2 linked regions of the Gemmatirosa kalamazoonensis genome follow. The protein of the gene in region 1 binds, or shares a complex with, the protein of each later gene. Links are inferred from orthologs where the notes say so. Each region holds a gene or a part of one and is shown in the gene's direction. Other genes may lie near its edges.

Region 1 (3,966 bases):
CGGTGTGGGCGATCGGTACCGGGCGCACCGCGACGCCGCAGGACGCGTCGGCGGTGCACGCGGCGATCCGGCGTCACCTGCGCGAGCGGATCGGCGAGCGCGCGGCGGTGCTGCCGATCCTGTACGGCGGCAGTGTGAACCGGGGCAACGCGCGGCTGCTCCTCGCCGCGCCCGACGTGGACGGTCTGCTCGTCGGCGGCGCGAGCCTGGACGCGGGGAACTGGGCGGCGATCTGCCAGGAGTGACGGGGTGCGGGGCGAGGGTTGACCAGGGCGGCTAAGTCTCGCGATATTCGTAGCTTGCGCGCATTCACCGAGCGCGCGCCGCTAACCGCCCCCACCGCCGATGTACACCTTCCTGCTCATCATCCTCGTCCTCGACTGCTTCGTCCTGGTCGCCGCGGTCCTGCTCCAGTCCGGCAAGGGCAGCGGCCTCGCCGCGAACTTCGGCGGCGCGTCGTCGACGGCGGAGGCGCTGATCGGCAGCCGGCAGGCCGGGAACCTGCTCACGAAGGCGAGCTGGTGGTCGGGCGGCATCTTCATCGGCCTGTCGCTGATCCTCGCGCTCGCGGGCGCCCGCACGCGGACGCCGCGCTCGGTGCTCGACCAGGCCGTGCAGCCGCCGGCGCAGCAGGCCTCGCCGGCGACCGGCACGGGCAACGCCGCCCCGGCGGTGCCGCTCGGCCCCGCCACGCCGGCCCCGGGCGCCACGGCGCCCGCCGCGCCGACGACGCCGCCGGCCACGACGCCGCCCGCCGGCGGCACCGCGCCGAAGCCGCAGCGCTGACGGCGCGCCGGTGACGACTCTGACGAGCGCTCCCGGGTTCCTCCTCCTCGAGGACGGAACCCGTTTCGCTGGGGAGCTGGTCGGCCCCGCCACGCCGACCGTCGCGGAGGTCGTGTTCACGACGAACATGACCGGGTACCAGGAGGTCTTCACCGATCCGTCCTACGAGGGGCAGATCGTGGTGATGACCGCGCCGATGATCGGCAACTACGGCGTCAACGCCGAGGACCCCGAGTCGCCGGCGCCGCACGTCGCCGGCGTCATCGTCCGCGAGCTGTCGCCGACGTACTCGAACTGGCGGGCGAGCGGCGATCTCCCGGGCTGGCTCGGCGAGGCGTCGATCCCCGTGCTCACCGAGGTCGACACCCGGCGGCTCACGAAGTACCTGCGCACCGCGGGCGTGATGCGCGGTGTCGTCGGTGCGGGCGAGGAGCCGACGGCGGACGCGGTGGCCGCGCTCGAGGCGTGCCCGTCGATGGAGGGGCTCGACCTCGCCAGCCGCGTCTCCACGCGCAAGAGCTACACGTGGGGCGACCCGGGCGCGAAGCACCGCATCATCGCCTACGACTACGGGATCAAGCGCAACATCCTGCGCCTGTTCGAGGCGCACGACTGTGCGATCACCGTGGTCCCGTCGGACACGCCCGCCGAAGAGGTGCTGGAACAGGCGCCGGACGGCGTGTTCCTGTCGAACGGCCCCGGCGACCCCGCGGCCGTGGAGTACGCCCCGGCCATTATCCGCAAGATCGCCGAGTCGGGCGTGCCGACGTTCGGCATCTGCCTCGGCCACCAGCTCATCGGCCTCACGTTCGGCGGCTCGACGACGAAGATGCCGTACGGCCACCGGGGCGGGAATCATCCCGTGCTGGACGTGGAGTCGGGGCACGTGCTCATCACGTCGCAGAACCACGGGTTCGCCGTGGCCGGCGGCCGGGAGGGGGTGACCGACGCCCCGGCGCTCGAGGTCACGCACGTGAACCTGAACGACGGCAGCATCGAGGGCGTCGCGCACCGTGAGCTCCCGGTGTTCGGCGTCCAGTACCACCCCGAGGCGGCCCCCGGCCCGCACGACGCGGTCCCCCTGTTCGACCGCTTCCTGGAGAGCGTGCGCGGCCGCCGTCGGTAGTCGTCCGACGGCGGGCTGATGTGAGCCAAGCGGTTGACTCACAACAACTAACGCCCTAATTTCGCGCATGGGTGCGGGGTTGTCCCGCTCGGTTGCGAGCGCCTGCTGCGAGAGTTTCCGATGACCAAAGCCGATCTGGTCGAACGCGTCACTGCCACGATTGCCCGCACCGCGGGACCGACCATCTCGAAGAAGGACTGCGCGAGAGTGGTCGATTCCTTCCTCGACGCGATCAAGGACGCGCTGCACGAGCAGCGCAACATCGAGGTGCGAGGCTTCGGGACGTTCAAGATCCGCCAGCGCAAGACGCGCATGGCGCGCAACCCCCGCACCGGATCGCCCGTCGAGGTCTCCGCCCGCCCCGTACCGGTGTTCAAGCCCTCCAAGGAGTTACGCGCTCTCGTCGCCGGAGTCGACGTGAGCGAGATCACCGAGGCCGAACTGGCCGACTGAGCTCCGCGATGCATCCACGGCCCCGGCGCCTCACCGCGCCGGGGCCGTCGTGTTTCGTTGTGCCCGGCTCGCGTCATCCGCGTTACATTGCTCGCATGCGCGTACTCCTCTTCGCCTCGTACGCCGACGCGTTCGGCGCTGGGTCGATCGACGTTCCGCTGCCCGCGGGCGCGACCGTGCGCGACCTGGTGCACGCCGTGCGCGCGCTGCCGGGCGCGACGAAGCTCCCACCGCAGCCGCTGGTCGCGGTGAACCTGGCGTACGCGCGCGGCGACCGCGTCCTCGACGCGAGCGACGAGGTCGCGCTCATCCCTCCCGTCGCCGGCGGCTGACGTGATTCTCGACGGCCCCGTGCGCGGGACGACGCCGCCGACGGCCGACGCGAGGCTCGAGCGCGCGCCGCTCGACGTCGCGTCCATCGTGGCGCGCGTCGCGCACGACGGCGCCGGCGGAACGGCGCTGTTCGTCGGAACCGTGCGCGCCGTGCACCAGGGCCGCGCGGTGGTGCGCATCGACTACGAGGCCTACGAGCCGATGGCGCTCGCCGAGATGCGCGCCGTCGCGCTCGAGGTGGCCGAGCGGCACGACGGCACGCGCGTCGCCATCGCGCACCGACTCGGCGCGCTCGAGGTGGGCGAGGCGAGCGTCGCGATCGCGACCAGCCATGCGCACCGGGGCCCGGCGCTCGCCGCGTGCGCCGAGGCGATCGACGTGCTGAAGCAGCGCGTGCCGATCTGGAAGCGCGAGCACTTCGCCGACGGGACCGTCGAGTGGGTGGATCCCACCGCGGCCACCGCGGGCTCGGCCCGATGATCGCGCCCGGCGTGGCGCCCGCGCTGCCGGAGCCGGCGCTGCGGGACCAGTTCGGTCGGTCGATCGAGTATCTGCGGATCTCGATCACCGATCGATGCAACTTCCGCTGCGTGTACTGCATGCCTGCGGCGGGGCTGCCGTGGATCCCGCGCGAGCACACGCTGTCGGCCGACGAGATCGCGCGCGTGGTGCGCGAGGTCGCGCCGCTCGGTCTGCGCCGCGTGCGACTCACCGGCGGCGAGCCGACGCTGCGTCCCGATCTCGAGCGCATCGTGGGACTGCTGCGCGAGATCCCGGAAGTCGAGGACCTCTCGCTGTCGACGAACGGCGTGCGCTTCTGCCAGGACGCGACGCTCGCGCGCCGGCTGCGAGACGCGGGGCTCGATCGTGTGAACGTGAGCGCGGACTCGCTGCGGCCCGAGCGCGTGGCCGAGATCGCGCGCCGCGACCTCGGGTTCGACGCGATCGCGGCGGCCGCCGTCGCGGAGGAGGCGGGGCTCGCGCCGGTGAAGCTGAACGTCGTCGTGATCCGCGGCCGCAACGACGACGAGCTCGAGGCGTTCGCGCGACTGACGCTCGACCGCGCGTGGCACGTGCGCTTCATCGAGCTGATGCCGGTGGGCGAGCTCGCAGAGTCGCTGGCGTCCGATCGCTCGCCGCTCGAGCTCGTGGTGCCGTCCGACGAGATCCTCGCGCGGCTCGCGCGGCTCGGCGCGGCGCTTGGCCGGCCGCTGTACGCCGACGCGGGGCCGGGGCGCGGCAACGGGCCCGCGGCGTATCACCGGTTC
Region 2 (4,298 bases), 300 kb from region 1 along the record:
ACGGCGTCCGCTGGGTCACCGGCGACGTGCGCGACGGGGCGCATCTCGCCGACGCCCTCGACGCCGCGCGCCCGGACGCGGTCTTTCACCTCGCCGGCGTGACGTTCGTGCCGGCGGCCGGCGACGACCCGGGCGCCACCGCGGAGGTGAACGTCGTCGCCGCGGCGCGGCTCCTCGGCCTGCTGCGCGAGCGGAAGCGCGCGGGCGTGCTCGACCCGGTGGTGGTCGTCACGGGGAGCGCAGAGCAGTACGGCCGGCACGAGGAGGGGGAGATGCCCGTCGCCGAGCGCGCCGAGCAGCGCCCGCACTCGGTGTACGCGGCGACGAAAGTGGCGCAGGAAGCGATCGCGCTCGAGGCGTGGCGCTCGGCGGGAGTGCGCGTGATCGCGACGCGCAGCTTCAATCACAGCGGCCCCGGGCAGGCGCCGCACTTCCTGCTGCCGGCGCTCGTCCGCCGCGCGCGGACGCTGCGCGGCGGCGCGCTCCGGATGGGCAACCAGCGACCCGTCCGCGACTTCCTGCATGTGAGCGACGTCGTGGCCGCCTATATTTCGCTCGCCGAGCGCGGCTCCCCGGGGGAGGCGTACAACGTCGCGAGCGGTGTCGGCACGTCGGTCGGCGAGCTCGCGCGCCGCGTGCTGCAGCGCTGCGGGGTCGACGCCCCGATCGCGAGCGACCCCGCGCTCGTCCGCCCCGCCGACGTGCCCTGGCTCGTCGGCGATCCCTCGAAGCTCCGGGCCGCGACCGGCTGGTCGCCGCGCCGAACGCTCGACGACCTTCTCGACGACCTGATCGCGCACCACGATGCCACGTCGGACTGACCTGCACCGCATCCTCGTCATCGGCTCCGGCCCGATCGTCATCGGCCAAGCCGCGGAGTTCGACTACTCGGGGACGCAGGCGACGAAGGCGCTGCGCGAGGAGGGCTACGAGGTCGTGCTCGTGAACTCGAATCCGGCGACGATCATGACGGATCCCGAGTTCGCCGATCGCACCTACATCGAGCCGGTGACGCCGGAGTACGTCGAGCTGGTGATCGCGAAGGAGCGCCCCGACGCGATCCTGCCGACGATGGGCGGCCAGACCGCGCTCAACGTCGCCATGGCGCTCGCCGAGCGCGGCGTGCTGGAGAAGTACGGCTGCGAGCTGATCGGCGCGAACGCGCGCGCGATCAAGATGGCCGAGGACCGGCAGGAGTTCGACAAGGCGATGAAGCGCATCGGCCTGGAGACGCCGGCCGGCAAGATCGCCACGACGTGGGACGAGGCGCTCGAGATCGCGGAGTGGACGGGGTTCCCGGCGATCATCCGTCCGAGCTTCACGTTAGGCGGGTCGGGCGGCGGCATCGCGTACAACCGCGAAGAGTACGAGGCGATCGTGCGGCGCGGCCTCGATCTCTCGCCGGTGACGCAGGTGCTGATCGAGCGCTCGCTGCTCGGCTGGAAGGAGTTCGAGCTCGAGGTGATGCGCGACTCGGAGGACAACGTCGTCATCGTCTGCTCGATCGAGAACTTCGACCCGATGGGCGTGCACACCGGCGACTCGATCACCGTCGCGCCGGCGATGACGCTCACGGATCGCGAGTACCAGACGATGCGCGACGCGGCCGTCGCCATCATCCGCGAGATCGGCGTCGACGCGGGCGGGTGCAACATCCAGTTCGCGGTGAACCCGACGAACGGCGAGATGGTCGTGATCGAGATGAACCCGCGCGTGTCGCGCTCCTCGGCGCTCGCGTCGAAGGCGACGGGGTTCCCCATCGCGCGCATCGGCGCGAAGCTCGCCGTCGGCTACCGCCTGGACGAGATCCCGAACGACATCACGAAGACGACCCCCGCGTCGTTCGAGCCGGTGCTCGACTACGTCGTGGTGAAGTGTCCGCGGTTCGCGTTCGAGAAGTTCGCCACGGCGGATCCGCGGCTCACGACGCAGATGAAGAGCGTCGGCGAGAGCATGGCGATCGGGCGCACGTTCAAGGAGGCGTTCCAGAAGGCGCTGCGCGCGCTCGAGACAGGGCGCGCGGGCTGGGACATCGGCGCCACGCCGTCCGACGACCGGCTGCCCGACGACTCGATGGACGGGCTGCGCGGCATGCTGCGCCAGGCGACGCCGGAGCGGGTGTTCCAGCTGAAGCGCGCGCTGCTCGCCGGCATGAGCGTCGACGAGCTGCACGACCTCACGGCGATCGATCCGTGGTTCCTCGCGCAGCTCGGCGAGCTGGTGGCCGCGGAGCGGGCGTACGCGTCGGGCGGAGAGCCCAACGCGCGCGGCCTCCGCCGCATGAAGCGACTCGGCTTCTCCGACCGGCAGCTCGCCGCGCTGCGCGGAGAGGACGAGAAATCGGTGCGCGAGCGGCGTCACGCGCTCGGCGTGCGGCCGGCGTACAAGATGGTCGACACGTGCGCGGGCGAGTTTCCGTCGGCGACGCCGTACCTGTACAGCTCCTACGACGAGGAGGACGAGGCGCCGCGCAGCGGACGCAAGTCGGTCGTCATCCTCGGCTCGGGACCGAACCGGATCGGGCAGGGGGTCGAGTTCGACTACTGCTGCGTGCGCGCCGTGATCGCGCTGCGCGAGCGTGGGTACGAGACGATCATGATCAACTCGAACCCCGAGACCGTCTCGACCGACTTCGACACGTCGGACAAGCTGTACTTCGAGCCGCTGACGCTCGAGGACGTGCTGGAGATCGTGCATCGCGAGCAGCCGCTCGGCGTGATCGTGCAGCTCGGCGGCCAGACGCCGCTGAAGCTGACGCGGCCGCTGGAGGCGGCGGGCGTAACGATCCTCGGCACGTCGCCCGACGCGATCGACGTCGCCGAGGACCGCCGGCGGTTCGAGAAGATCGCGCGCGAGCTCGGGCTCGCGCAGCCGCCCAACGGCACGGCGACGAGCGTCGACGAGGCGGTGGAGGTCGCGGCACGCGTCGGGTATCCCGCGCTCGTGCGCCCGTCGTACGTGCTCGGCGGGCGCGCGATGGAGATCGTGTACGACGAACCGTCGCTGCGCGACTACTTCGTGCGCGCCGCGCGCGTGAGCGAGGACCGGCCGGTGCTCATCGATCGCTTCCTCGAGGACGCGTTCGAGGCGGACGTCGACGCGATCTGCGACGGCGAGCGCGTGGTGATCGGCGCCGTGATGCAGCACATCGAGGACGCGGGGATCCACTCCGGCGACTCGGCGTGCGTGCTGCCGCCGTACCTGCTGCGCGAGGAGGACGCCGACGTGATGCGCGCCCAGACGGAGGCGCTGGCGAAGGCGTTAGGCGTCGTGGGCCTCATCAACGTGCAGTTCGCCGTGAAGGACGGCGTCGTGTACGTGCTCGAGGTGAACCCGCGCGCGAGCCGCACGGTGCCGTTCGTGAGCAAGGCGATCGGCGTACCGCTCGCGTCGATCGCCGCACGCGTGATGCTCGGCGAGACGCTCGAGTCGATCGGCTACACCGAGGAGATCGTGCCGCCGTACGTGTCGGCGAAGGAAGCGGTGTTCCCGTTCAACAAGTTCCGCGAGTTCGATCCGATCCTCGGCCCGGAGATGCGCTCCACCGGCGAGGTGATGGGGATCGCCGACTCGTTCGGCGCCGCGTTCCTGAAGGCGGAGGTGGCGGCGGACAACGCGCTGCCGAGCACCGGCGCGGTGTTCATCACGGTGAACGATCGCGACAAGGTCGGGGTGACGCCGATCGCGCGCCGGCTGCACGAGATGGGCTTCCGCGTGTACGCCACCGAGGGCACCGCGCGGTATCTGCGCAAGCACGGCGTGCCCTGCGATCGCGTGTTCAAGCTGAACGGCGGCCGGCCGAACGGCTTCGACCTGCTCGTGAACAGCGAGGTGGGGCTGCTCATCAACACGCCGCTCGGCAAGCACGCGCAGGTCGCCGACTACACGCTGCGCCAGGCCGCCATCGCGCGCCGGGTGCCGTACACCACGACGCTCTCGGCGGCGAACGCCGCGTGCGACGCGATCCTCTCGCTGCGCTCGCGCGCGCCGCTCGTGCGCTCGCTGCAGGAGTGGCACGCCCAGCTCGGCGCGGCCGGCGAGGGCACCGGAGTGACCGACGCGGCCGATCCGCGAGTTATCTCGACGACCGCTCGTTGACCCGTTTTCCCCAGACTCGCAGCTTTCCTCGATGCCCGTTCCTCTTCTCGACCTGCGCGCGCAGCACGCCACCATCCGCGACGACGTCGTCAAGGCGATGATGGAGGTGGTCGACGCGCAGGCGTTCATCCTCGGCGAGCCGGTCGCGGCGCTCGAGCGCGAGGTCGCCGCCCTGTCGCACACGCGGCACGCCATCGGCT

What was found.
Region 2: the proteins of carA (region 1) and carB are in contact, whole or in part, in a solved structure (PDB 1KEE), measured with the Escherichia coli proteins. The link is inferred for Gemmatirosa kalamazoonensis from one-to-one orthologs.

What each region holds. Positions count from the first base shown.
Region 1 is NZ_CP007128.1:3,825,765-3,829,730, reverse strand. The notes cover bases 1-2,858. They hold carA (glutamine-hydrolyzing carbamoyl-phosphate synthase small subunit), read left to right. Parts: upstream 1-805; coding sequence 806-1,912; downstream 1,913-2,858. Other genes in these bases: J421_RS16615 (molybdenum cofactor biosynthesis protein MoaE), read left to right, coding at 2,699-2,858; J421_RS16620 (MoaD/ThiS family protein), read left to right, coding at 2,461-2,697; J421_RS16625 (HU family DNA-binding protein), read left to right, coding at 2,033-2,365; secG (preprotein translocase subunit SecG), read left to right, coding at 346-786; tpiA (triose-phosphate isomerase), read left to right, coding at 1-245. In the rest of the region: more of J421_RS16615, read left to right, coding at 2,859-3,178; GTP 3',8-cyclase MoaA, read left to right, coding at 3,175-3,966. UniProt on the Escherichia coli protein: Small subunit of the glutamine-dependent carbamoyl phosphate synthetase (CPSase).
Region 2 is NZ_CP007128.1:4,125,489-4,129,786, reverse strand. The notes cover bases 405-4,298. They hold carB (carbamoyl-phosphate synthase large subunit), read left to right. Parts: upstream 405-804; coding sequence 805-4,098; downstream 4,099-4,298. Other genes in these bases: J421_RS17985 (DegT/DnrJ/EryC1/StrS family aminotransferase), read left to right, coding at 4,130-4,298; J421_RS17995 (GDP-mannose 4,6-dehydratase), read left to right, coding at 405-821. Outside these bases: more of J421_RS17995, read left to right, coding at 1-404. UniProt on the Escherichia coli protein: Large subunit of the glutamine-dependent carbamoyl phosphate synthetase (CPSase).